One region of the Agromyces albus genome, then DNA from elsewhere that is predicted to be linked to it. Evidence: riboswitches for the same ligand, from Rfam matches in the RefSeq annotation. Region 1 holds a riboswitch; each other region holds the start of a gene.

Region 1 (5,850 bases):
CTCTTGGAACACCGTGCCGATGCGGGTCAGCAACTCACGCGAGCGCCACCGGATGGGGGCCGATCCAAGGCTCGACGCCAGCGAATCAGATGCCGCGACGCGGCCGGAGAGCGGCGCCAGCAGCCCGCCGAGGGTGAGCGCCAACGTCGACTTGCCGGCGCCGTTGGGTCCGGTGAGCACCGTGGAGCATCCGTCGGGAAGCGAGACGTCGAGGCCCGCCCGTACGACAGCACCGCGTCGACGTCCGATGGCGAGTTGCTCGCCGACGAGGATCGACTCGGTCGGGCACCTCCTCGCTGGATCGACCCCGCCCACGATCGGAAGCGGCACGCCCGGGACCCACACGCCTGCGGCGAGGAGCGCATCCCGGTGCCGTTCGAGCACCTCCGCCGGCGGCCCATCGGCCAGGACCCGCCCGTCGGCGCCGAGCACGACCACCCGGTCGACGAGATCGAGCCAGACGTCGACGCGGTGTTCGACGACGACGAAGGTGGCACCGATGCGGTCGAGCACGCGTGCGACGGCGTCGCGCACCTCGCTGACGCCCGAAGGATCGAGGTTCGCGGTGGGTTCGTCGAGGAGCAGGAGACCTGGCCGCATGGCGATCGCGCCGGCGAGGGCGAGCCGCTGCTTCTGCCCGCCCGAGAGCGCCGAGGTGGGATGCGCGAACGGCAGCTCGAGTCCCACGGCGTCGAGTGCCTCGCCCACTCGCCGCCAGATCTCGTCGCGCGGCACACCGAGGTTCTCGCAGCCGAACGCCACGTCGTCGCCGACCCGAGCAAGGATCACCTGGGAGTCGGGATCCTGCAACACGAGGCCCGCCCGCCCACGTGCCGCACCCGCCGCAGCACCGTCGATGAGCAACCGTCCGCGCTGCTCGCCCTCGTCATCACCGCCGTGCACGCCGGCCAGGGCATGCAGGAGCGACGACTTGCCGGACCCGGACGGACCGAGCAGGAGCACTCGCTCCCCCGGCTCGATGACGAAGTCGATGCCGTCGATCGCCCATCGGATGCGGCCGGCGTGACGCCAGCCCCAGCCGCGAGCCTCGACGCGGACGGGTCGTTGTGCCAGCGAGGATTCCGACATGGGTCAGACCCGCTCGGTCACGTCCCGCCCTGCTGCGAAGCGGTGCAATGCACCGGTCGCGGCAAGCGCACGTACCACGAGCCAGCCGAGGAGGCCGGCGAGGATCGCGCCCGAGATCACCACTGCGACGAAGTAGAGCCCGAGGAACTCGGCCGACTTCTGCAGGTTGCCCGAGAGGAAGAGCTCGAGGGTCCAGGCCGCCGCGCCGGCGGCCGCACCGGCGAGCACGGCCTGCAGCACGCCGAAGCGCTTGTACCGGAACGCCGCGAAGACGAGTTCGGCGCCGAGACCCTGCGCGAGCCCCGAGTAGATCGTCTCGATGCCCCACTGGTTTCCGACGAGCGCGGAGACGACCGCGGCGAGGAGCTCGACGAAGAGCGCCGCGCCGGGCTTGCGGATGATGAGCCCGCCGAGCACGCCGCCGATGAGCCAGATGCCCACGGCGACACCGCCGAGACCCGGCGTCACGGCGTCGGCCGCGACGAACCAGGCGTAGCCGACGTTGTTCCAGAACAGGAAGACGAGGCCGGTCGCGACGCCGATGACGCTCGCGACGACGATGTCGACGACTCGCCAGCCAGAACGTGACGGGCTGGCCGCCGGCGTGGTCTCGGCGGTGTCGGAGTTGGTTGCGTTGTGCACTGACGTGCCCTTTCGATTCGTGGAAAGAGGCACGGGATTGAGATGTGATGCCCTCCCTGCGCTGGCATTACCCAGATCAGGTTCGACGGTCGAAGGTTGAGAACCTTCCTCTCAGCCCGGCTCACCGGACTCCCGTGTTCGACACCGAGTATACGCCGCGGAGTTCGCCGACTTGCGACGACCGGCAGTCTGGATGACGCCGTGCGACAGCAACGACGACGCAACGGCGCAGGGCTGCGCTGCGAGCCGTCAGCGCTTGAGCGCGCGGATGACCACCTTCAAGGCCTTGCCCGTCACCCAGATGAGCGGCGTCGCGACGAGCATCAGCCCGATGAGGTTCGGCTCGAAGCGCACGTCGCCTCCGCGACCGATGTATGCGCCGATCGGAATGGAGACGCCGCCTCCGCCGCCTCCACTGCCCTGGTCGCCCTTCTCGTCGCTCCCACCGCCACCGCCGAAGCCGTAGTAGCCGAGCGCCACCGGAACCACCTTGGTGCCGTCGATGTCGAGTGTCTCGCCGTAAGACGTCTTCACGCCGACGCCGGAAACGGTCTCTGCGAGTTCCAGTACGAGTTCAGCCATGCGGGCAACGCTACTCGGGGATGCCGCGGCCTACCAGCCCCACCCTGCCGCCGCGGTCGACGCGTCGTCGTCACCATCGGCACGCGATTGCTCATCACGTGCCTCGCCTCGCTCACCTGCCTCGCCCCGCTCGCCTCGCTCACCTCTGCGGCCGACGAGGGTTGCCGGACGCACCGACCCCTTGCCGAACTTCGCCGTGACCTCGTCGATCGTGCGCTCGGCGTCGCGCCACTCCTCGTCTGGATCCCACAGCATCGCGCCGCTGCCCGACACCTGCAGGTGCTCGGCGCGCACGCCGATGAGCCGGATGCGCTGCCCGTCGCCGATGAGCTCGGTGAGCGCTTCGGATGCCTCGTCGTAGATGCGGCGCGCGACATCGGTGGGCTCGGCCAGCGTGCGCGACCGCGTGACCGTGCGGAAGTCGCCGTAACGGAGCTTCAGCACCACGGTGCGGCCGACGAGGCCGGCCTTGCGCAGCCGCACACCGACATTGTCGGCGAGACGGAGCAGCTCGCGGCGGATGTCGACAGGATCGGTGAGATCGTAGCCGAACGTGTTCTCGTGGCCGATGCTCTTCTCGACGCGGGTCGTGTGCACGTCGCGCGGATCGATGCCGTTCGCGAGCCGCTCGAGCCTCGATGCGAGCGCCGGACCGACTGCGCGCACGAGTGCGTCGTGCGGCATCGTGGCGACGTCGCCGACGGTGCGGAGCCCGAGCCTGAGGAGCGACTCCTCGGTGACCCGGCCGACGCCCCACAGCGCCGAGACCGGCAGCGGATGCAAGAAGGCGACGGTGTCGGCGGCCGGTACGACGAGCATGCCGTCGGGCTTCGCGCGGCTCGAGGCGACCTTCGCGACGTACTTGGTCGCCGCGACCCCGACGGAGCAGGTGAGCCCGGTCTCGGCGCGCACGCGCTCACGGATGGTCCAGGCGATCTCGGCCGGACTGCCGTGCAGGCGCCTGGCTCCCGACACATCGAGGAACGCCTCGTCGATGGAGAGCGGCTCGACCAGTGGCGTGAGCTGCTCGAAGATCGCCATGACCTGCTTGGAGTACTTCGCGTAGCTCGCGTAGTCACCGCGGAGCACGATGGCGTTCGGGCAGCGCTGCAACGCGATCGACATCGGCATCGCGGAGTTCACGCCGAATCGACGCGCCTCATAGCTCGCGGCGGCCACGACGCCGCGACCGGCGGTGCCGCCGACGAGCACGGGCTTGCCGCGCAACTCGGGGCGGGTGAGCAGTTCGACCGAGACGAAGAACGCGTCCATGTCGACGTGCAGGATCGGCGTCGCGGAGTCGTCGACGGGACCCGTCGTGACCTGACGCGACGAGCCGTCTTGCTTGCTCATGCTGCGACCCTAACCCGTGCCGCCGTCATCGGCTTCCACGCGGCGCACACCTGATCTGCTCAGAAGCCGAAGTCGCCGCCACCACCGAAATCGCCACCGCCGAAGTCGCCGAATCCGCCTCCGCCGTCGTACCCACCCGCGTCGGCACCGGATGCATCCGCCGAACCGGCATCGGCACCGGATGCATCGGCAGCACCGGTGTCGGCTCCAGCATCACCACCCGTGTCGGTGCCGGCATCGGCGGACGACGCGTCGGGCAGGAACGCCTGGGCGATCGCGGAACCCACGACGACGCCGGCGATCGCGCCGAGCATCGAACCGCCGAACATCGAGCCGAACGACGGGCCGCCCATGTTCCCGCGGCCCTCGGCGGCGTTGCCGCCGGCGAACGCGCGCTCCATGGTTCCCGGAGAGCGGACCTCGGCGCGCGTGGCGGCGCGGGCGAGCACGGACGGTTCGTCGGAGGCGATGCGTTCACCGGGCGGCGCCTGCTCCGCGAGCGTGCGGTAGACCTCGGCGCGCTGCTCAGGGGTGAGCTTCGCGAACGCCTCGGCGTGCACCGCCTCGATCGATTCGGGCGGAGCCGTACGCAGCAGGTAGCGGTAGCGCTCGATGGCCAGTTCATCCTCGCTCAGCTGCGGCGGGGGCGGCACTGGCCGCCCCTGCTGTGCAGCTCGGTCATCGGATGCGCCGAACAGGCGGTCCAGGAAGCCCATGATGTCCTCTTCACTCGTTGTCTGGGGACGCCCAATATACGGTCGCGAGCATTGAGCCGACTGTGAGTCCGGGATGCCTCGAGGCGGGCCACGCCGACGCTCCCTCGGTTCGCCCGTGTCGCCGCCTCCCTGCATCGTGTTCGTGCCAGACTTGCAGTAGGCAAGCCAAGTCACGCCGGAGGAGCCGTGAGCGAGTCGAGCGCATCGTATCCCGCGGGCCTCGTCCCCGGTGCGGCAACGCGTGATCCAGTCATGGACCTCGTTCGAGTGCTCTGCGTGGCCGTCGTCGTGGTGGGCCACATGCTCATGGTCGGCGCGGCGGTGATCCCCGGACGCGGCCTCGTCGTCGAGCGCACGCTGCTCGAGACGGACTGGATCGGCCCGGTTTCGTGGATCGCCCAGATCATGCCGCTGTTCTTCGTCGTCGGCGGCTTCGCGGGTATCGGCGCGTGGCGACGATTGGCGGCCTCTGGCGGAACCGCGGCCGACTACATCCGATCACGCATTCTCAGGCTCGCGCGCCCCTCGATCGCCCTGTTCGCAGCCCTCGCGGTCGCCGTGCTCGTGATGCATCTCACGGGTGTGGACCCGGCTGCCATCCGTCTCATCGGCCTCGGCATCTCGTCGCCGCTCTGGTTCCTCGCGGCCTATGCATTCGCGCAGGCCTACCTCCCGGGGCTCGCGACGCTCCACGCCCAGGCTCCCCGGCGGACGCTTGCCGCCTTGGCAACGGGCGCCGTGCTCTGCGATGTCCTGCGATTCTCCACCGGCATCGAGGCGCTCGGCCTCCTCGACATGACGTTCGTCTGGCTGTTCGCGCAGCAGTTGGGGTTCTGGATCGCCGACGGATGGTTCCGCGCCAGATCCCGCGCCACGGTCGCCGCACTCGGGGCCGGTGCGTACCTGTTTCTCGTCGGCCTCGTCGCCGTCGGATACCCGGGCAACATGCTCGACAACCTCTATCCGCCGACCTTCGCGATCGTCGCTCTCGCCGTCGGACAGACCTGTCTGCTGGTGCTCGCGTATCCAGCACTGGAACGTCTCACCGCCGTGCGTCCGCTGCGGTTCGTCGTGCAGACGGTCGGCTCGCGCCTGATGACGATCTACCTGTGGCACCTGCCGGTGCTCGCGCTCATCGTCGGCCTCCTCCTGCTCACGCCATTGCCGACCCCGGCATCCGGTTCTGCCGAGTGGTGGCTCACGAGGCCGCTGATCTTCGTCGTCATGGTCGGTGTGCTCATCGTGATTTCGATGCTGCTCGGCGGGTTGGAACGTGCCTCATCCGCACCTGTTCACGGCGCATCGGATGTTTCGACCGGGCTCGCGGCCGGACTCATGGTGATCCCGTCATTCAGCGTGATCGTCTTCGGACTCCCCTTCGCGGTCGCGGCATCGAGCGCGCTCGTGCTCGGGGCGGCCGTGCTGCTCCTGAGTCCGCACCGCGCGAGCCTGCCCGAGCGCGGCCCGA
Region 2 (5,850 bases), 1.1 Mb from region 1:
CCTGCCCGCCGCTGCGGTACGGCGCGGCGACGAGCCGCCGGGCGACGGTGTTCGAGAGCGCGACCCCGTGATCGCGACGGACGAGATGCAGGCACAGGTCGACGCCCGACGCCGCACCGGCCGAGGTGAGCACGTCGCCCTCGTCGACGAAGAGCACGTTCTCGTCGACGTGGATCGACGGATGCATCCGCGCGAGCGCCTCGGTGTAGTGCCAGTGTGTCGTCGCCCGCTTGCCGTCGAGCAGTCCGGTCGCGGCGAGCGCGAACGCCCCCGTCGAGATCGCGGCGAGCCGGGCGCCGCGAGCGTGGGCGGCGCGCAGTGCTTCGACGACGGCGGGCGGCGTCTCGACGATCGCGGGGTTGCGGTAGCCGGGCACGAAGATCGTATCGGCGGCCGCGAGCGCCTCGAGCCCCTCGGCGACGTAGTACGAGAGCCCATCACCTCCCGTGACGAGCCCGGGCGCGACGCCGCACACGCGCACCTCGTACGGCATGCTCGCGCGCTTGGTGAAGACCTGCGCGGGAATGCCGACATCGAGCGGCTTCGCCCCCTCGAGCACGAGCACCACGACCCGGTGCGGTTGGCGCGTCATCTTGGCCTCCTTCGTCGACACACAGAGGCATGGTGCCAAGCTGTGCTTGCTCGTGCCAGTGGCACGAATGCCACTCTGCGCAAGAATACGGCCATCCCTGGAGGAGTGCCTCTCCGCAGAATCGGTCGATTTGTCGACAAGTTGACCGATTCCGCGGAGCGATATCACGCTGGTCGCTCGAGACCGAGAGCTCGATCGCCTGACAGTTGGAACGCGCCGTCTCAACCGCGTCGGCGCGCCGCCGTCTGCCGATCGTTCTCGCGCTGGATGGCCTCGATCAGCTCGTCCTTCGACATCGTCGACCTGCCCGGCACGTCGAGCCGCTTCGCGATGTCGTACAAGTGCGCCTTCGACGCGGTGGTGTCGACCCCGCCCGCCGTGTCGCCGCTGCGATCGGTGGCGCCCTTGTCGCTCGGGCCGGGGTGCTCCTTCTGCTCCCAGTGGTCGCCGACCTTCTCGAACTGGTGCTTCAGCGCCGCGAACGCCGTGCGGCGCGCGAGTTCGCCGTCGCCGTAGGTCTCGACGGCCGCGTCGTAGGTCTTCGTCCAGATCTCCTGCGCGTGCTTCGGGGAACGCGCCAGCGTCGACGGCATCTCCTCTTCGGCTGGCATGCTGCCTCCCTGCTCGTTGAAGACGGTGGGGCCTCCGACGCTCACGCTACGTCGATCATCAAGCGCCAGGAACGGGGTGGACATCAGGGGCATCCGTCCGTAGCACACCCGTGCTCGTGGACATTCCCGACCAGCCGCTCCCCGACCGTGACTCCGCCACTGATGCTGAAAACGCATCAGTGGCGGAGTCACGCGTCCATCACACCCGCTCGAACGGCGGCGGCACCGGTGCGGTGATGCCTGGTAGAGCCGACGAAGCTCAGCGCCCCACGTACACCCACGCCACCAGCCCCGACTCGAGGGTCACCTCGACGCGGTGGTAGTCGTCGACCTCGTACTCGTCGGCGGCGGCGAGCTGCGCGGGCGTCAGCTCGATCACGGCGCCCTCGACACGGTGGGCCGCGTCGCCGGTGTGCTCGAGGATAGGGTGCTCGGCCTCGCCGCTCAACGCGAGCACCGCGGCATCCGTGATCCGCACCATTCGCACCCGCCACCCGGCGAGCGCATCGGGAGCGGTGGGCAGCTCAGCGCCGAACGTTTGGCGCTGCACGTGGGGCAAGCGGAGGGTTCCATAGGAGAAGAGCCGGTCGACGGATGCCACGGCGACAGCATAGAGCGGGGGGCGGGGGTTGGGGTGGGGGTCGTACGATCGAGAGCATGAGCGAGCCCGTGCGGCCCTGGTGGAGCGGCGATGACGACATCGGCGGCATCGGCTTCGCGCGCTTCTTCGCGTGGACCGGCCTGCTGCTCGGCGTCGGCGCGGTTGTGCTCGCCGTGGCGGCACCGCTCGAGGGCGACGCGCTGCGCACCGTCTGGATCACCGGGTTCGGTGCCATCGCGATGTGGGTGTCGTTCATGGCCGTGCCGCGCTACCGCAACGCCGGGGTGCGCGTCTCGCTCGCCGTGCCGGCCACCATGGTGCTCGGTGCCCTCACGATCGCGATCATGGTCTACGCGTTCGCGGTGATCGCGTTTGCGGCGGGCGGCATCATCCTTCCCGCGCCGGCGCACTGGGTCGAGGTGCCGGCCGGCCCGCCCGTCGTCACCGCCTGACGCCGAGTCCGAGCACCCGCTAGGCTGACCGACAGTGACACGGGGTGCCGCACCATACGGCTGAGATCACACCCGTCGAACCTGATCTAGTTCGAACTAGCGAAGGGATGTCGCGTTGAGCGATCGTCTGTCTGTCGACCCTGCCCACCTGACCCGCCCGGCTGGCCTTGCCGACCCGGCCAGCCATGCCCATCCGGCCGAGCAGGCCGCCGCCCTGCTCGACCGCGTGCGGGCGACCACACCACTGGTGCACTGCATCACGAACAGCGTGGTCACGAACTTCACGGCCAACTCGTTGCTCGCCCTCGGGGCGGCGCCTGCGATGGTCGACATCCGCGTGGAGGCCGGCGTCTTCGCGCGCATCGCCTCGGGCCTCCTCGTGAACCTCGGCACGCCCCACGAGGAGCAACGCGACGCCGCCCGCGAGGCCGTCGCCGCTGCACGCGAGGCCGGCACGCCGTGGGTGCTCGATCCGGTCGCGGTCGGCGGCTTGCCCGTTCGCACCGCGCTCGCGCATGTGCTGCTCGAGCACCGGCCCACGGCGATCCGCGGCAACGCGAGCGAGATCATCGCGCTCACCGGTGTCGGTGGGGGCGGGCGCGGCGTCGATGCATCCGACTCCACCGAATCGGCAGCGGATGCCGCGGCAGCACTCGCGGCGGCGCACGGCTCGGTCGTCGCGGTCTCGGGGGCGATCGACCTCATCACCGACGGCACCCGCATCGCGCGCGTGGGCAACGGTGACGCCCTGCTCACCCGCATCACGGGCGGCGGCTGCGCGCTCGGCGCGGTGACCGCCGCGTTCCTCGCGGTGAGCGACGACGCGTTCGCGGCGACGGTCGCGGCCACCGTGAGCTACACGATCGCGGCCGAGCTCGCCGCGGCACAGGCATCCGGTCCCGGCACCTTCGGGCCGCTCTTCCTCGACGCCCTCGCGAGCGTCACCGCCGACGACCTCGTGGCACGTGCCGACCTCGTGGTCGCGGATGCGCCGGCGCTGGTGCGGTCGTGAGCACGCGGACCGCGCTCGACCTCTCGCTCTACCTCGTCACCGACGCGACGCTCTGCGGCCCCCGCGGCGTCGCCTCCGTCGTGGCCGACGCGGTCGCCGGCGGCGTGCGCGTGGTGCAGTTGCGCGACAAGTCGGCGGATGCCGCGACGCTCCTCGCCCAGCTCGAGGAGCTCGCCGCGGTCATCGACGGCCGCGGGACGCTCCTCGTCAACGACCGGCTCGACGTCGTCGTCACCGCCCGCCAGCGCGGCGTGCCCGTCGACGGCGTGCACCTCGGCCAGCGCGACGACGCCGTGCTCGAAGCGCGCGAGCTCCTCGGCGCCGACGCGATCGTCGGGCTCACGGCGAACCATTCGTCGCACCTCGGCACCGTCGAGCGGATGCCGCGGGGCTCCGTCAATTACCTGGGTGTCGGCGTGATCCGCCCCACCGCGACGAAGCCCGACCATCCGCCCGCGCTCGGTGTCGACGGGTTCGCCCGGTTCGCCCGGGCCGCGGAGCTTCCGTGCGTCGCGATCGGCGGCATCACGATCGACGACGTCGGGCCGCTTCGCGCGGCCGGCGCGGCGGGGGTCGCCGTGGTGTCGGCGCTCTGCGCGGCATCCGACCCGCGTGATGCAGCTGCACGGTTCGCGACGGCGTGGGGCGAGCGATGAGCGGCGGCGGCACGACCGGCCGCCGGGTGCCGCGGGTGCTGAGCATCGCGGGCACCGACCCCTCGGGCGGCGCCGGAATCCAGGCCGACCTCAAGTCGATCGCCGCGGTCGGCGGCTACGGCATGTCGGCGGTCACGGCGCTCGTTGCCCAGAACACGCGTGGCGTGCGGAGCGTGCACGTGCCGCCGGCGGCGTTCCTCGCCGAGCAGCTCGACGCCGTGAGCGATGACGTCGTGATCGACGCCGTGAAGATCGGCATGCTCGCGAACGCCGAGATCATCCGCACCGTCGGCGACTGGCTCCGACGCGTGAAGCCGCCGGTCGTGGTGCTCGACCCCGTGATGATCGCGACGAGCGGCGACCGGCTGCTCGACGCCGATGCCGAGGCCGCGCTGCGCGAGCTGCTCCCCCTCGCCCACCTCATCACGCCCAACCTGCACGAGCAGGCCGTGCTCGCGGGTGAGCCCCGCGCCGCGACGTGGACCGAGGCGCTCGCGCAAGCCGAGCGGCTCTCGGCGTCGCTCGGCGTGCTCGTGCTCGCGAAGGGCGGGCACCTCGGCGGAACGGCGGCACCCGACGCCCTCGTCGACGCGAGCGGCCGAGTCGGCCCGAGCAGCGTCAGGAGCGGGAGCGGCGCAACCGGCACGGCCGCGCCCCGCATCATCGAGTTCCCGGGCGAGCGCATCGAGACGGCGAACACGCACGGCACCGGTTGCTCCCTCTCTTCCGCCATCGCGACCCTGCGCGCCGAACTCGGCTCGTGGGAGGCCGCCGTGATCGAGGCGCGCCGCTGGCTGCGCGAGTCGATCACGCACGGCGCATCGCTCGACGTGGGCGAGGGGCATGGCCCGATCAGCCACTTCGCCGGACTCTGGGAACGCGGCGGCCTGAGCACCGCGCCGGCTCCCAATGAGGTCGAGGCGGAGTGGTGGGCCGGCATCGCCGACGTGCGCGACGCGATCGACGAGCTCGGCTTCGTGCGCGGTCTCGCCGACGGGTCGCTCGATCGCTCGCCGTTCCTGCGCTACCTCGCGCAAGACGCGCTCTACCTGCGCGATTACTCTCGAGTGCTCGCGGTCGCCTCGAGCTCGGCGACGGATGCCGCGGAGCAGGCGTTCTGGGCGGCGAGCGCCCGCGGCGCGATCATCGGCGAGCTCGAACTGCACGCGAGCTGGCTCCCCGAGGGCGAGGCGTTCGCCGCCGAGCCGGATGCCGCGACGACGGGCTACCTGAACCACTTGCTCGCAACGGCGGCCAGGGGCGATTATCCCGTGCTCGCCGCGGCGCTGCTGCCGTGCTTCTGGATCTACGTCGATCTCGGCGGGCGGCTCGCGGCCGGCGCGTTCGGTCCGCAGGCGCTCGCGCCGGAGCATCCGTATGCCTCGTGGCTCAAGACCTATGCCGATCCCGGGTTCTCCGTCGGGACTCGTGAGGCGATCGGCATCGTGATGCGGCTCGCCGCCGCGGCCGATGCGCCGACGCGGGAAGCCATGTGGCGGGCGTTCCGCGCGTCATCCGAGCACGAGCTCGCGTTCTTCGCCTCGCCGCTCGGCGAGCAGGGCGCCGGCACCCTGGCAACGACTACGGCAACCGCGCACACAGCGAACCCACAGCTGCGGAGCGACATCCGCGGAACAGCGCACGAACCTGCCGTGTTCTCCTAGGTGACGCCCTGACACCACCTCAACCGGTGTCAGGCGTGGGCACCGCAGCCAGCGGCGCCGAGATGGAGGAAACCGTGTCACAGGACTACCGCAAGACTCCCGAGGCGATCGAGCGCCTCACCCCGCTGCAGCGCAAGGTCACGCAGGATGATGCAACTGAGCCGGCGTTCCGGAACGAGTACTGGAACAACAAGGAGCCCGGCCTCTACGTCGACGTGGTGTCGGGGCAGCCGCTCTTCGCGTCGGTCGACAAGTACGACAG
Region 3 (5,850 bases), 1.1 Mb from region 1:
GTGCTGCGCGCCCTGCTCGAGCGCGACACCGGCCTCGAGGTCGTCGCGATCAACGACCTCACCGAACCCGCCGCGCTCGCGCACCTGCTGAAGTACGACAGCTCGCTCGGCCGCCTCGGCCGCCCGGTCGAGGTCGACGGCGACACGCTCGTGGTCGACGGCCGCCGCATCCGCGTGCTCGCCGAACGTGAGCCGTCGCAGTTGCCGTGGGCCGAGCTCGAGGTCGAGCTCGTGCTCGAGTCCACGGGCCGATTCACTTCAGCGGATGCCGCGCGCGGCCACCTCACCGCCGGCGCGAAGCGCGTGCTCGTGAGCGCGCCGTCGAGCGACGCCGACGTGACCATCGCCTACGGCGTCAACACCGACGCGTACGACCCTGCCGCGCACACGATCATCTCGAACGCCTCGTGCACGACCAATGCGCTCGCTCCGCTCGCCGCGGTGCTCGACGGCCTCGCCGGCATCGAGCACGGCTTCATGACGACCGTGCACGCCTACACGCAGGAGCAGAACCTGCAGGACGGCCCGCACCGCGACCTGCGTCGCGCCCGCGCGGCGGCCGTGAACATCACGCCGACGACGACCGGCGCCGCGAAGGCGATCGGGCTCGTGCTGCCGGGGCTCGACGGCAAGCTCTCGGGCGACTCGATCCGCGTGCCCGTGCCCGTCGGCTCGATCGTCGAGCTCAACACGACCGTCTCGCGTGAGGTGACGCTCGACGAAGTGCTCGCGGCGTATCGCGCGGCCGCATCCGGGCCGCTCGCCGGCATTCTCGACTACGCCGACGACCCGCTCGTGTCGAGCGACATCACGGGAGAGCCCGCGTCGGCGATCTTCGATGCAGCGCTCACGCGCGTGCACGGCAAGCACGTCAAGGTCGTCGCGTGGTACGACAACGAGTGGGGCTTCTCGAACCGGGTCGTCGACACGCTCGGCCTGCTCGCGGCGAGCTGAGCGGGCTGCCTGGGATCGCGACACCCGGCGTGCGCTGCGCCGCCACGTCGGGTGTCGCGATGCGTCAGACGATCGCCTCAGCGATCACTCGCGCACGGGTCGCGCGATCGCCGCACCCACGACGCCGAGCGCCGCGCTGATGATCATCATCACGGCGATCGGCCACCAATGCCCGGCCGATGCGAGCAGCGCCGTCGCGAGGATCGGTGCAAGCCCGCCGCCGACGATCGAGCTCGCTTCACGCCCGATCGAGATGCCCGAGTACCGCACCCTGGCGTCGAACATCGACGCGAAGTAGCTCGGTTGCACGCCGTCGGCGGCGGAGTTGACGATGCCGACGGCAAGCACGACCACGCCGATGATGAGCGCGGCGATGCCGGTGTCGAGCACCACGAACAGCGGCACCGCGAGCAGGCCGAGTGCGACGAGGCTGACCGTGACGAGTCGGCCCGCGCCGACGCGGTCGCCGAGCGCACCCCAGAACGGGCAGAGCACCGCGGCCACGGTCGCACCCACGAGCAGCGCCGTGAGCGTGACCCAGCGCGGCATGCCGAGCATCGTCGACGCGTAGCTGAGGCAGAACACGGCGATCACGTAGAAGCTCGTATTCTGTCCGAGGCGCACGAGGAAGATCGCGAGGATGTTCCGCGGATGCCGCAGCGCTTCGGTGAGCGGCTGCCTGGCGCGTTCTCCGCTGCGCACGACCTCGATGAACTCGGGCGACTCCTCCACGCGGTGCCTCAGGTACGCGCCGATGCCCACGAGGATGAGGCTCAGCAGGAACGGCACGCGCCACCCCCACGCGAGCAGGCTCTGTTCGTCGAGCACGCCGACAAGCACGATGAACGCGAGGTTGCCGAGGATGAGCCCCACGTACACCGCGCTCGAGATGAACCCGCCACTGAACCCACGCCGTTCCTTCGCGTGCTGGAGCGCGAGCAGTACTGCGCCGCTCCACTCGCCGCCGGTCGCCACGCCCTGCACGAACCGCAGCGCCACGAGCAGCATCGGTGCGAGCGCACCCACTTGCTCGTGGGTCGGCAGCAGGCCGATGAGCGCGCTCGCGACGCCCATCACGAGGAGGGTCGCAGTGAGCGTGCGGCGCCGCCCGTACCGGTCGCCGAAGTAACCCGACAGCACGCCGCCGAGAGGCCGGGCGACGAACCCGGTCGCGTAGACCGCGAACGACAGCAGCACGCCGGTCAGCGGATCCTCGCCGGGGAAGAACAGCGCCGGGAACACGAGCGCGGCGGCCGTGCCGTAGAGGAAGAAGTCGTACCACTCGAGCACCGTGCCGAAGGTCGCGGCCGTGACGGCCCGGCGCACGCGCGGGTCGCGGCCGGCGGTGGTCGGAGTCGGCGTGGGCGCCGATGACGGTGGCGGCGGTGGTGCGGTCGGTTGCGTCGCGATGCTCATGCGCGCACCTCGTTCCGCGCCGTATCCGGCTGGTGGGCAGGGTCGATGGACAGACGATCGCGCATTGCGACATCCCTTCGCTAGTTCGAACTAGATCAGGTTCGACGGGTGTGATCTCAGCCGCGGATGCCTCGTGCGAGGCGGGGTGTGCGGCACCCCGTGTCACTCGGGTCCAGCCTAGCTATCGGGCGCGGAACATCGCGGGCGCAGCGACGCACCGTGACGCGGCGTGGTCGACTCGCTCGGCTCGCTCGGCTCAGCTCGGCGGCCGCACCTCGGGCCCGACACCGTCGGGAGCGATCGTGTCGTCATCCGAGTCGCTGCGGTGCGCGATCGCATCGGGATCGTCGTCGTCCTCGATCGTGACCGACTGCTCGTCGACGCCGAGCGATTCCGGCACGAGCGCCGCGGCGCCGAAGTCGGTGCCGATGCTCCCGACTCCCGGGAAACCACCGGCCCGGTCGATGCCGGCGTCGCCTCGGGTGTCAGTGGGGATGGTCCCGTGATCGCGGGGGCCTTTCGGCGCTTTCCCGGTGCCCGTCGGCTCCTCGTCGGTGGCGTCATCCATGGTTCCGTCGTCCATGTCGGTCATGGTCGGTCCTTTCGTCCGCATTCTCACCCTCGCATCCGGCGGGACAGGGCGCGCGGGGTTGACACCGCTACGGCATCCGATGGCCGTTTGCGTGCGGTGACCCGGCATGGGTTGAGCTCCCCATCGCCGGTGCGAAGCCGCGAAGGTAGCGTCGTCGTGTTCGGCCAGGGAATCAAGGGAAATCCCATGGGGGCCTGACGGATGCTGGGACCGCTCGGTCATCGAGCGGTTGGAAAACCCGTGTGTGGTGAGCTGAACCGCTGATGGGCCGGCCAAGCGACCGGCCCATCACCAGCTTCGAAACCGACGCCATCCGCGCCGAAGAAACGCCGGCCGCGCGGCATCCGGAACCGAACTCAGCCTCGCGTTCGGCCCCAGCTCAGCATGCGCGACATCCAGTCCGAGCGGCCCAGTCGAAGCGGCTTCTTCCGGCCGGTCGATGCGGCGGCAGGGGCCGGCGCCGCAGTCGGGGTCGGCCTTGCCGTCGCCGCGGGCGCCGGAACGCTCGGGGGAGCCGTCGTCGGTTCGGGAGCCGCAGCCGCTTCGGGTGCCGGAGCCGGAGCAGGCTCCGGCGTTGGCATCGGCGCGCCAGCCGGGAGCGAGAACGCCAGCGTTCCGAATCCGAGCTGGTCGAAGCCGCCGCTGTTGGGTCCGTAGTCGCCGCCGCCGCCCTCGGGGCGTACTTGGGCGGCGATCTCGGCGACGTGGGGCGCGCTGAGCCCTCGCCGTATCACGTAGTGGTTGTAGATGAGTTCCCACACGGGCCGCACGTGACCGCGGCCGGCCTCGGAGATGACGGTCTGCGTCTGCCATCCGACGTGGGACGCGGTCGTCGACGGACCCGACTGCCACGTGTACGGGGTGAACGGCACGTCGTGGCCGAGGTTGTACTTCGCGACGTACTCGGCGGCCATCAGGAACCGGCTGTCGTCGTAGCCGTAGAGGTCGATGCCCTGGTTCCACGCCATCTCGCAGAATGTGCTCATCTGCCCCATGCCCATCATGGTGTGGCCCTGGTCGCGACCGCTCTCCTGCCACTGGGCGAGGCCGTCGGGGTGCAGGAACGGCACGGCGTTGCCGATCGATCCGTTTCCGCCGCCGGACTTGAAGTAGGTGACGGCCTGATCGATGAGGTCTTGGCGATCGCAGAGGATGCCGATGGCGAGCACTGCATTCATGTTGCAGAGATCCCAGTTCGCCCAGTAGTTCGAGATGCGCGCGCCGTTGTGCACGGTGAGGAAGTGGTTGTTCATGGGATAGAACACCCTGAGCAGCATGTTCTGGGCAGCGGCGACGTCGAATCCGGCATAGCCGCGCAGGAGATCTGCCGCCACGGCGAACTGGTATCCGTAGATGCCGACGGCGAGGAACCGATCAGCGTTGCCGTTGACGGCGGTAAGCGTGCGCGACCACGCGTTGAGGATGTTGCTCGCCGTCGCCGCGAAGGTGTCGTCGCCCGAGACGTGCCAGCGCAGCGCATTCTGGTAGGCGGCGTGGATGTCGTTGTAGAACGGCGCGTAATTCTGGCCGTCGCCTCCGCGCACCACGGTCCCGACGGGGCGCGGCGTCCAGCTCGCGCTCGAGTGCCGGTTGTTGACGAGGCGTTCCCAGCCCGCCGTCCACGGTTGCGCCCCGGCAGCGACCTGAGTGCGCATGCGGTTCAGGTCGGCTGCGGTGTGGAGCATCCGTGGGCCGGATGCCTCGGCTGCATGAGCAGACTCGGCCGTGCCGCCCCACAGCGGACCGAGACCGGCGCTGGCGATCGCGACCGCCGAAAGCGTGAGGACCGACCGCCGGCTCACCGCAACGGACTTGAACGTTGTGTCGATTTTCACGTGTCTCCCGGTTGTTGTCCCCCGGTGGAGCGGATGAGCGGTTCTCGTCGAAAACCGTTTTGGCCATGTTAGGGGCCGCCTGCGACCGTTGCAAACGCATAGAAACCTCACCTTCCGCACATGTATCCACCCCGATGTCGATCTCCCCGATCCTCATTCGACGCCAGAATTGAGAGCGGAACTACCGCCTCGGGAAGGAACATCATGCGCACCCTCATCGTCACCGAGTTCATCACCCTCGACGGAGTCATCGACTCGCCCGGCGGCGGATCCCACCCGCGAGCCGGCTGGACCTTCAAGGACGTGCCGTTCGTCGAGGAGGCGTACGAGATCAAGGGTCGCGAGCAGCTCGAGGCCGGCGCGATGCTCATGGGCCGCGTCAGCTACGAGGAGTTCGCTCCGGTCTGGCCGACGATGGAGGAGGAGTTCGCCGAGTACAACGCGATGCCGAAGTACGTCGTCTCGAGCACGCTGACGGATCCCGAGTGGAACAACACGCAGGTGCTGCGCTCGCTCGACGACGTCGCGAAGCTCAAGCAGAGCGAGGGCGGCAACATCATCGTGCACGGCAGCGCCACGCTCGCGCAGGGCCTGGCCGCCGCCGGCCTGGTCGACCGCTACCACCTGCTCGTGTTCCCGATCCTGCTCGGCGACGGCAAGCGCCTCTTCGGCGGCGGCGACCCCTACACCCGCCTCGACCTCGTGGAGCACGAGGCGTACTCGAACGGCGTCACCAAGGCCGTGTTCAACGTCGTGCGGTGAGCCGGCGGCGCGTCGGCTGGCGCCGACCGCCGTCAGCTCAGCGAGTTCACGAACTCCCGAACCCGCGCGGCCATCTTGTCGGGCACCTCGCCGACCGTGAAGTGACCGCCCTCTTCGAGCCGGTCGAACACGCGCAAGTCGAGATAGTGCCGCCGTGCGAGTGACTCGGGGTAGGTCGCTTCGTGGCGCTGGATGAAGACCGCCGCGGGCACCGAGGTGGGCGGGATCGGGTCGGGCTGGTCGGCACCCTCGTAGTACGGGCGGAACGAGGATGCGATCGACTGCGTGACC

What was found. Region 1 has a riboswitch for thiamine pyrophosphate ahead of QFZ29_RS09435 (ECF transporter S component). Riboswitches for the same ligand answer to the same signal wherever they lie in the genome.
Region 2: linked by a shared signal. The riboswitch ahead of thiM (hydroxyethylthiazole kinase) and the one ahead of QFZ29_RS09435 (ECF transporter S component) in region 1 are both predicted to bind thiamine pyrophosphate.
Region 3: linked by a shared signal. The riboswitch ahead of QFZ29_RS14775 (MFS transporter) and the one ahead of QFZ29_RS09435 (ECF transporter S component) in region 1 are both predicted to bind thiamine pyrophosphate.

The regions. Positions count from the first base shown of each region.
Region 1 covers NZ_JAUSWX010000001.1:1,999,106-2,004,955, forward strand. Annotated here, with positions in the region: gene QFZ29_RS09430 (ABC transporter ATP-binding protein) at 1-1,089, opposite strand, end outside; gene QFZ29_RS09435 (ECF transporter S component) at 1,093-1,731, opposite strand; TPP riboswitch at 1,768-1,877, opposite strand; gene QFZ29_RS09440 (hypothetical protein) at 1,981-2,313, opposite strand; gene QFZ29_RS09445 (DNA polymerase IV) at 2,344-3,666, opposite strand; gene QFZ29_RS09450 (hypothetical protein) at 3,726-4,382, opposite strand; gene QFZ29_RS09455 (acyltransferase family protein) at 4,635-5,850, shown strand, end outside.
Region 2 covers NZ_JAUSWX010000001.1:3,125,225-3,131,074, forward strand. Annotated here, with positions in the region: gene QFZ29_RS14785 (GlxA family transcriptional regulator) at 1-592, opposite strand, end outside; gene QFZ29_RS14790 (ChaB family protein) at 814-1,203, opposite strand; gene QFZ29_RS14795 (gamma-glutamylcyclotransferase family protein) at 1,463-1,804, opposite strand; gene QFZ29_RS14800 (hypothetical protein) at 1,861-2,256, shown strand; TPP riboswitch at 2,287-2,381, shown strand; gene thiM (hydroxyethylthiazole kinase) at 2,405-3,268, shown strand; gene thiE (thiamine phosphate synthase) at 3,265-3,924, shown strand; gene QFZ29_RS14815 (bifunctional hydroxymethylpyrimidine kinase/phosphomethylpyrimidine kinase) at 3,921-5,588, shown strand; gene msrB (peptide-methionine (R)-S-oxide reductase MsrB) at 5,663-5,850, shown strand, end outside.
Region 3 covers NZ_JAUSWX010000001.1:3,118,661-3,124,510, reverse strand. Annotated here, with positions in the region: gene gap (type I glyceraldehyde-3-phosphate dehydrogenase) at 1-954, shown strand, start outside; gene QFZ29_RS14775 (MFS transporter) at 1,039-2,370, opposite strand; TPP riboswitch at 2,426-2,540, opposite strand; gene QFZ29_RS14770 (hypothetical protein) at 2,627-2,962, opposite strand; gene QFZ29_RS14765 (alginate lyase family protein) at 3,319-4,797, opposite strand; gene QFZ29_RS14760 (dihydrofolate reductase family protein) at 5,002-5,559, shown strand; gene QFZ29_RS14755 (epoxide hydrolase family protein) at 5,592-5,850, opposite strand, start outside.